2 regions of the Vreelandella halophytica genome follow, and region 1 is predicted to be linked to the other one. Evidence: predicted binding sites of a transcription regulator. Region 1 holds the regulator's gene; the other holds the start of a gene.
The links. Region 1 encodes FNR, which switches genes on or off when oxygen is low (the NO sensors DNR and NnrR bind a similar motif). Its sites were predicted from a motif close to TTGATNTANATCAA; they were not measured.
Positions count from the first base shown of each region.

Region 2: the regulator FNR is predicted to act here: its motif matches at 2,183-2,196, upstream of kdgD (5-dehydro-4-deoxyglucarate dehydratase).

Region 1 is NZ_OZ309107.1:679,675-684,072, reverse strand. Features, by position in the region: gene hemN (oxygen-independent coproporphyrinogen III oxidase) at 1-611, shown strand, start outside; gene fnr (fumarate/nitrate reduction transcriptional regulator Fnr) at 648-1,388, shown strand; gene ttcA (tRNA 2-thiocytidine(32) synthetase TtcA) at 1,396-2,298, opposite strand; gene ACWHXT_RS03215 (DNA polymerase III subunit epsilon) at 2,383-3,054, opposite strand; gene ACWHXT_RS03210 (putative nucleotidyltransferase substrate binding domain-containing protein) at 3,059-4,398, opposite strand, start outside.
Region 2 is NZ_OZ309107.1:869,888-874,285, forward strand. Features, by position in the region: gene ACWHXT_RS04070 (Bug family tripartite tricarboxylate transporter substrate binding protein) at 1-19, shown strand, start outside; gene ACWHXT_RS04075 (tripartite tricarboxylate transporter TctB family protein) at 103-549, shown strand; gene ACWHXT_RS04080 (tripartite tricarboxylate transporter permease) at 549-2,057, shown strand; gene kdgD (5-dehydro-4-deoxyglucarate dehydratase) at 2,310-3,227, shown strand; gene ACWHXT_RS04090 (enolase C-terminal domain-like protein) at 3,332-4,398, shown strand, end outside.

The sequences.
Region 1 (4,398 bases):
GTATTCTCGAAGCTGACCTTCCCGGCGCCGATGAAAAGCTCGCCATTTTGCGCATGAGTATCGAGATGCTGGGCCAGGCAGGCTATGTGCATATCGGCATGGACCACTTCGCCCGCGCCGATGATAGCCTGACGCTCGCCCAGCAAAACGGCACGCTCCAGCGTAACTTCCAGGGGTATTCAAGCCACGCGCAATGCGATTTGATCGGTTTGGGGGTGTCGGCGATTTCCCGGGTCGACGACGTCTACGCGCAGAACCCGGTCACCCTGGATGACTACGCAAAGGCGCTGGATCAGGGTAAACTGGCCACCTGTAAAGGCGTGCGCTTGAACGCCGACGACCTCATTCGCCGCGAGGTGATCGAGCGGCTGATGTGCGATATGCGCCTGGACCTGGCGGCCATTGGCACGCGTTTCGGGATCGATGCCGACACCTACTTCGCCCAGGCGCTGGATAACCTGCGCCAGGCCGAGCGTGACGGGCTGATTACGCGCCAGGACCTGGTATTGAACGTTACGCCGATCGGGCGGCTACTGATCCGCCACCTAGCCATGGCCTTCGATACCTACTTGACAGAGCAGTTCGCCGCGCGTTATTCAAGGATATTATAATATATACTTTGTACCCGGCCATACGAGGAGAAGGTGATGTCCATCACTGCCAGCCAACGCCGCTCGATGCTACAGGCGCCGCGCTGCCAAACCTGTAGCCTGAGTTCGCTCTGTTTACCGCTAGCGCTGCAGCTCGAGGACGTAAGCCAGTTCGACGCCATCATCCGCCGCCGCGCGCCGCTCAAAAAGGGCGAGGCGCTGTTTCATCAAGGCGAGAACTTCTCCAGCGTCTACGCGGTCCGTTCGGGAAGCCTCAAGCAGGTGACCAGCGAAGGCAATGGCGACGACCAGCTCACCAACTTCTACCTGCCAAGCGAGCTGGTCGGCCTCGATGGTATCGACGAGGAATTCTACCCGGGCAGCGCCATTGCGCTCGAAACCACCACGGTATGTGAGATCCCGTTCAAGCATTTGGACAAGCTGTCCGAGGAGCTGCCCGAGCTCAGAGGCCAGCTTTACCGCAGCATGAGCAAGGAGCTTCGCGACGACCGGCGGATGATGCGCCTTTTATCGCGCAAGACCGCCGACCAGCGCCTGGCGGCCTTTCTCACCACGCTTTCTGATCGTTTTCGCCGCCGCGGCTACTCGCCCTATAGCTTCCGCCTCTCCATGGCGCGGGCGGATATCGGCAACTACCTGGGGTTGGCAGTGGAAACGGTCAGCCGGATTTTAAGCCGGCTCCAGCAGCAGCAGGTAGTCGCCGTTTCCGGGCGCGAGGTGAACATTCTGGATATGGCCCGCTTGACCACCCTGGCCGACGAAGAAGTGTCCGCCTGACCCGCCTTTAGCCGACATTGAGCGCCTGAATACGCCCGGCCTTCATTTCTGCTTGTTTGGCTTCCAGGCCCTGGAAGTCGAACAGCGCCCGGTCGGCCAGCTGCGAAGGGGCAACGTTGGTCACCGCTTTGAACATGCTTTCGAGCCGGCCCGGGTACTTTTTATCCCACTCGGCAAGCATCGCCTTGACGTTCTGACGCTGCATGTTCGGCTGGGAGCCGCACAGATTGCAGGGAATGATCGGAAATTCCATGAGCCGGGAGAACTCGGCGATATCCGCCTCCTTGCAGTAGGCCAGCGGGCGAATCACGATATTTCTGCCATCATCGGACAAAAGCTTGGGCGGCATGGCCTTGAGCGTGCCGCCGAAGAACATGTTCAAGAAAAGGGTTTCGAGAATGTCTTCCCGGTGGTGGCCAAGCGCCACCTTGTTGGCGCCGATCTCTTCGGCAAACCCGTAGAGCGAGCCACGGCGTAGCCGCGAGCAAAGCGCGCAGGTCGTCTTGCCCTCCGGGGTTTTCTCCTTCACCACCGAGTAGGTATCACGCTCGAGAATATGGTACTCGACGCCCAGCGCGTCGAGGTAGCGCGGCAGCACGTGCTCGGGGAAGCCGGGCTGTTTCTGGTCGAGATTCACCGCCACCAGCGAAAAATTGACCGGGGCGTTGCGCTGCAGATTGCGCAGGATCTCGAGCATGGTATAGCTGTCCTTGCCCCCGGAGAGGCACACCATCACCCGGTCGCCCTCTTCGATCATCTGATAATCGAGAATGGCGTTTCCGACCTCGCGGCGAAGTCTTTTCTGCAACTTATTGAATTCGCGCTTTTGTTTCACATCGCTTGGCTCGATTGAGCTTGCCGGAGCCGGGGCCTCGGCCACGACGGGCTCGAAATGATCGGGTTGTTGCATGGTATAAGCACTGCCGGTGATGGGTGGTGAAGGCGTTATTCTATCAAGACTCCCGCTGCCACCCAACAAAGCCTTCGAGCGCCTTCAAACCTCGAGCGCGGCGTCGCGCTTGAGCCGCATGTACAAAAGCGCACAGGCGCTGGCCTCGCCCAGAAGCGACGGCCAGGGCAGCGCCAGCCGCGAGTGGCTGAGCGCCTGACTAAAGCTTGCCGCCTGGGGTTCGACCGGCGAGCGCCGGGCCTTGCGCTGATAAAGCCTAGCCACATCGACCTGGGCGTTGGGCAACTCGAAGCCGAGCCGCGCGTTGAAAAGCCGGTTGATCGGTGCCAGCGCCTTGCCAAGCCCCCACCCCACCACCGGGCGGTTGCCGATAAACTCGGCAAGTGCGGCGATGTTTTCCGCCGTCGGGGGGAGCGGCGCAAAGATTCGGTGCTGGGCGATGCAGTGTCGGGCGATGCAGTGTCGGTCAATGGAAGGACGCTGGCGGCGGCGCTTTATTCGGGCCTCGTCCGCCAGGGTAGCGACCCAGGCACTGCGGGTGTACACCTGGCGCTGGTCAAACACCACCGCGGCGATGCTCAGAATCTCGCTATCCTGGGAAAACCTGAACGCCAGCGCCACGAGCTCCTCGCCCAGGTAGGGGTGAAAAAGCCACTCGAAGGCGGAGCCGGCGAAGCGGCGCCGGTCGCTTTCGCGCTTGACGAGCGTGCGCAGCGAGCCGCCCAAAAGCGATGCGTATCGGTCCGTGAAGCGCATACGGCTACGCGTACTCCAGATGATAGCGATGAGTCAGCCGCGACTTGAACTCCTTGACGATATGCAGCGCCTCGCGCAGCAGGTCGCGCTCAAGCGAGGAAAGATGCTGCACCACCACGTGGTTGGTCGAGATGCTCGTCGACGCCTTCGCCTCGGCCAGTTGCTGGCGCAGGCGAAGCTCCGTGAAAAGCGCCAGCGCCTCGCCCAGGTCCTCGGCAAAGCGCTTCTCCAACCGGCCGTCATCTACCAGCGCTTCGAGGCGCTCGAGCGTGCCCACGGCTTCGATACGCCGCTCCAGCGCCATGGTGCGCACGCCGTGAACGATGGGAAAGATGCCGCCCTTTTTGATATCGATGCCGTGCTCGCGCTTTTTAAGCGAACCAAACAGGGTCAGGGGGGTGGAGAAGCTCAGCGCGGCGCGGGCCAGGTAGCTCAACAGCAGCTCGTCGCCGGCGCAGCGATCAAACAGTGCCTGCTGCACGCGCCGGGCAAGCTGCGCGTTGCCGGCCATGGGCTGGGCGTCGAGCAGGATGGCAAGCTTCATCAGGCTGTCGCCGTCGCGCCGCTCGGCCCAGCGCGCGATACGCGCTTGCCAGACCGCTACGCTGCCGACCCACTCCGGGTTGGAGACCATGATATGGCCGGGGCACGGCGGGTAGCCAAGTGTGATCAGCGTATCGGTCAGGCGCTGCATTTGGGCCGCGACATCCGGCCAGCTCTGATCGTCTTCGAGAATCAGCGCGTTGTCCTGATCGGTCTTGAGGATTTGCTCACCCCGGCCTTCGCTGCCCATGACCACCAGGCAGCACTGTTGTTCTGGCGCCTTTGGTACGCTAAACGCCCAGGCCTTGTGGATGATGCGCGCGTTAAGCGCCGCCAAAAGCTCCATGACAAAGCGAAGCTTCACGCCTTGAACCATCAGCGCCTCGACGAGCTCCGGCGTACGCTGGCTCGCCATGGCCAACGCTTTTAGATCACTGGCCTTCTCGATTTGTAGCCCCACCACGTAACTTCGGCTGGAGAAGTAACTCAGCACGTCGGTGAGCTCGACGATGCCGCAAAGCGTGTTCTCCTTCATCACGACGACCCGGGCCACCTTGTGGCGCGTCATCAGCACCAGCGCCTCGAACAGATACTGCTCCGGGGCGGCGGCGATCAGCGCGGTGCAGGCCAGAGCGTCGATGGGCGTGGTTTGGGGCTTCTGCTCGACGACCAGGGTGTTGAGCAGATCCGTTTTGGTGACCATGCCGTAGGCGCCCTGGGTGCTGACCAGCAGGCTGTCGGCCTGGTGCGCCAAAAGGGTATGGACCGCGCTTTGAATGTCCTGGTCTGCCTCGATGACGA
Region 2 (4,398 bases), 190 kb from region 1:
CGCCGGTATCGGTCAGTAATTATCATCAATATCCATTGTGTAAAAAATACATCCTGCTCTTTGGAGCGGGATGTTACGCCCCGATGATAAGAGATAGGCACCATGCGAGTAATAACCAATAGAGATTTTCTTGCAGGATTAATGTGTCTCATCGTATCGGTGCTGGTGCTTTGGCAGGCACAGGACTACAACATGGGGACACTACGCAATATGGGGCCGGGGTATTTACCACGCTTTCTGGGTTTTTCGCTCGGCTTTCTTGGCTTGGCGACCATAGGGTTTTCAGCAAGGACTGCCAGCGAGTTTCCCAATATCAACTATAGAGCGTTGGTTTGTATCACGGTCGCTATCCTGGTGTTTGCTCTTTTGATGAGGCCGGCCGGTGTTTTTATCGCCACGATGGCGCTGGTATTGATATGTGGAGTCAGTGAGAAAGCGTTCAGGCCCGTCAGGCTGATTTTAATCGGCATAACGCTTTGTTTGATGTCGTATGTCGTTTTCATTGTTGGTCTTAATATGCCGATCCGCCTTTTTCCCTGGAGTTTCTAATGGAAATTTTAAATAATTTGGCGCTTGGTATATCCGTTGCTTTTACGCTCGAAAATCTCATGTACTGCGCCCTGGGGGTCACGGTAGGTATGTTCATCGGGGTCATTCCCGGTGTAGGGCACCTGGCGGCAATCTCCATGCTGCTTCCCTTGACCTATTACGTACCGGCCACCACGGCGCTGGTCATGTTGGCGGGTATCTATTATGGCGCCCAATACGGTGGTTCTACAGCGGCCATACTGCTGAACTTGCCCGGCACGCCTTCTTCCTCGGTCGTTTGCCTCGATGGTTACCCCATGGCCAAGCAGGGGCGAGCCGGGGTCGCCTTGTTCATGACCACGATCGCTTCCTTCGTGGGGAGTTTCATTACCGTTATCGTGCTGGCGGCCTTTGCGCCACCGCTTGCGAATTTTGCCGTGGCTTTCAACTCCGCCGACTATTTCGCCATGATGCTTTTGGGGCTCGTAGCCGCCGCTATTCTAGTACAAGGGTCGCCGGCAAAAGGACTAGCCGCCGTGGTGTTCGGGTTGATTCTGGGCGTTGTCGGTACCGATGTGAGTACGGGTATTCAGCGCTATACCTTCGGTTTAACGTTTCTTTATGACGGGCTCAACATCGTCGCGATCGCCATGGGTATTTTCGGGGTAACCGAGGTGATCGCCAACGTAGGTAAAGTCGTTCAGGTTAAAAACGATGAAAAGATTACCTTTCGGTCACTCTTGCCAACCCGGCGCGATATGAAGGAGAGTATTTTCCCCATGTTGCGAGGAACGGGTATCGGAACCGGGATCGGGATACTACCTGGCACGGGTACCTCCATCGGCTCGTTCATTGCCTACGCGTTGGAAAAAAGGATTTCGAAAAATCCGGAAAAGTTTGGGAAGGGGGCAATCGAAGGGATTACCGCCCCTGAAAGTGCCAATAACGCAGCGGCTCAATCGGCGTTTATTCCTACCCTTACGCTGGGGATACCCGGTGACGCGGTGATGGCACTCATGCTGGGTGCTCTTTTGATACACGGTATTACGCCGGGGCCTAACGTGATTTCCGATAGCCCGGATCTTTTCTGGGGGCTGGTCATCAGCTTTTTGATCGGCAACGTACTTCTTTTGATTCTCAATATTCCCATGGTGGGGCTATGGGTAAGGCTTTTAAAAATCCCGTATCCCATTTTATATCCTGCCATCATCCTGTTTATCGTTATTGGTGTGTACAGCATCAACTACTCCGACATGGACATCATGCTGGTCGCACTGTTTGGCGTAATGGGATGCGTCTTCTTGTTACTGGGCTTCGAACCTGCGCCTTTATTATTAGGTTTCATTCTTGGGCCCATGATGGAAGAGAACTTTCGTCGTGCCATGCTGATTAGCCGTGGAGATTTGATGGTCTTTTTGGAAAGACCTGTTAGCGCAACGTTCTTTGCCCTGATAGCGGCCTTTATATGCTGGTCGGTATACTCGGCGGTAAAGAAAAAGAAAATGCCTGTCGAAGAAGGTGCTAAATAAATCATTTAAATAATCAGCTTGCACTGAATGGCGTTTCTTATAGTAAGACGTTGGATGAGAAGGGAGCCGTAACTCGATAGAGGTGGACGGTTAACCCTTAGCCTAAAGTCTAGAAGAATGCTTGTATGATGTATGACAATATGACCTCATGGCTGAACGCAGTTGCCTCAATAGGCGATACACAGGTGATGAGCGTCAATCCTATCACCGCCGGCTATGGTGGCTTACCGCATAAACAAAAAGGGACTCGCAATGAATTTTTCTAAAGAATCGCTCAAGGCTTCTATCGCTGATGGCCTCTTGTCATTTCCTATTACGGACTTCGACTCCGATGGCAAATTTGATGTCGAAAGCTATCGTAAGCGGCTGTTATGGCTGAAAGAGTATGAGGTTTCTGCACTTTTTGTTGCGGGCGGTACCGGTGAGTTTTTCAACTTGACGCTTGACGAGTACCGTCGAGTCGTCGAAGTAGCGGTGGAAACCATCGGTGGCCATGTTCCCATCATCGCCAGTGCCGGTCAGAGCGCCGAGCTTGCTCGCCAGCATGCGAAGATCGCTCAGGACGCCGGTGCCGACGGCATTCTATTGATGCCTCCGTACCTGACCGAGTGCTCACAAGAAGGCATCGTCGATTACGCGGCCAGCGTTTGTAATTCGACCGACTTGGGCGTTATTTACTACAACCGCGCCAATGGCTACCTGAACGTCAATGCCGTCAAGTCGTTGGCAGAGCAGTGTGACAACCTGGTCGGTTTGAAAGATGGCAAGGGCGACATGCAATCGCTCAATATCACGATCAAGACGATCGGTGATCGCTTGGCCTATGTCGGAGGCGTCCCTACCGCCGAGATCATCGCGGAAGCTTACCTGGCTATCGGTGTGAGCACTTACTCCTCGGCGGTCTTCAATTTCGTCCCCGACATGGCCGTCAAGTTTTACAAAGCGCTGCGTCAAGGCGATAGCGACTTTATCAGTAAAGCGACGCGCGAGTTTTTCATTCCCTTTGTGACGCTGCGCGATACCACACCGGGTTACGCCGTTAGCCTGATCAAGGCCGGTGCCGACATCGTAGGCTACCCGGCGGGTAACGTCAGAGCGCCTTTGACCATGCCCAACGATGCGCAGGTAAGCCAGCTCAAAAAGCTGGTCGAGAATGCCAAGTCGCTCTAAAAAACGGGCACGCCTTGCAAGGGGGGCGCCTTTATTTGCGGGCTTCTCTTGCGCTATTGAATAAGTAAAGGTCTACGCGACGATAGACTGATGTAGAGGTGTTTATGCCAACCCATGGTACTCCCACCATTATCGAAATGCGTGTCATCCCGGTCGCGGGTCGCGACAGCATGTTGCTCAATATCGGTGGGGCGCACTCTCCCTACTTTACTCGCAACCTGATCATCCTAAAGGACAGTGCCGGTAATGTGGGTGTGGGCGAAGCACCGGGGGGAGATACGATCCAGCAGTCGCTCGAGCAGTCCAGAGAGCGTGTGATTGGCCAGTCGATTGGCAAGCTGCGCTCAGTGGTCGCCTCTTTGAACAGTGCCGGTCAGAGCGCGGACTTCGAGGATTTCGGCAAAGGCTCCTGGACGTTCGAGCTGCGCGTCAATGCGGTGGCCGCCCTTGAAGCGGCCCTGCTCGATTTGCTCGGCAAGTTTTTGGACGTACCCGTCGCCGAGCTTTTGGGAAATGGCAAACAGCGCGACAGCGTGGACGTGCTGGGTTATCTCTTCTTTATTGGCGATGGACATGCCACGCCGCTGGATTTCAGGCGCGGTACTGAAGGCGTGAGTCACGATTGGTATCGCCAGCGCGACGAAGCGGCAATGACGCCGCAGCGTATCGTCGAACTGGCCGAGGCCGCTCACGACCGCTACGGCTTCAAGGACTTCAAGCTCAAGGGCGGGGCGCTACCTGGCGAGCAGGAGATCGAAGCCGTGACGGCGCTTCATAACGCGTTTCCCGACGCGCGAACCACGATTGACCCCAATGGCGCCTGGTCCTTGCAGCAGGCTATTGCGCTTTGCAAGGACCTTCATGGCGTCATTGCGTATGCAGAAGACCCCTGTGGCGCGGAGCAGGGCTTTTCGGGACGCGAGATTTTGGCGGAATTCCGCCATGCCACCGGGTTGCCCGTTGCGACCAACATGGTCGCCACTAACTGGCGTGAAATGGCGCACGCCTTGATGCTGCGTTCCGTGGATATTCCGCTTGCCGACCCGCATTTCTGGACCCTATCCGGCGCGGTGCGTGTTTCGCAGCTTTGCCAGGACCACGGTATGACCTGGGGCTCCCACTCCAACAACCATTTCGATATATCGCTTGCCATGTTTGCGCAGGTGGGGGC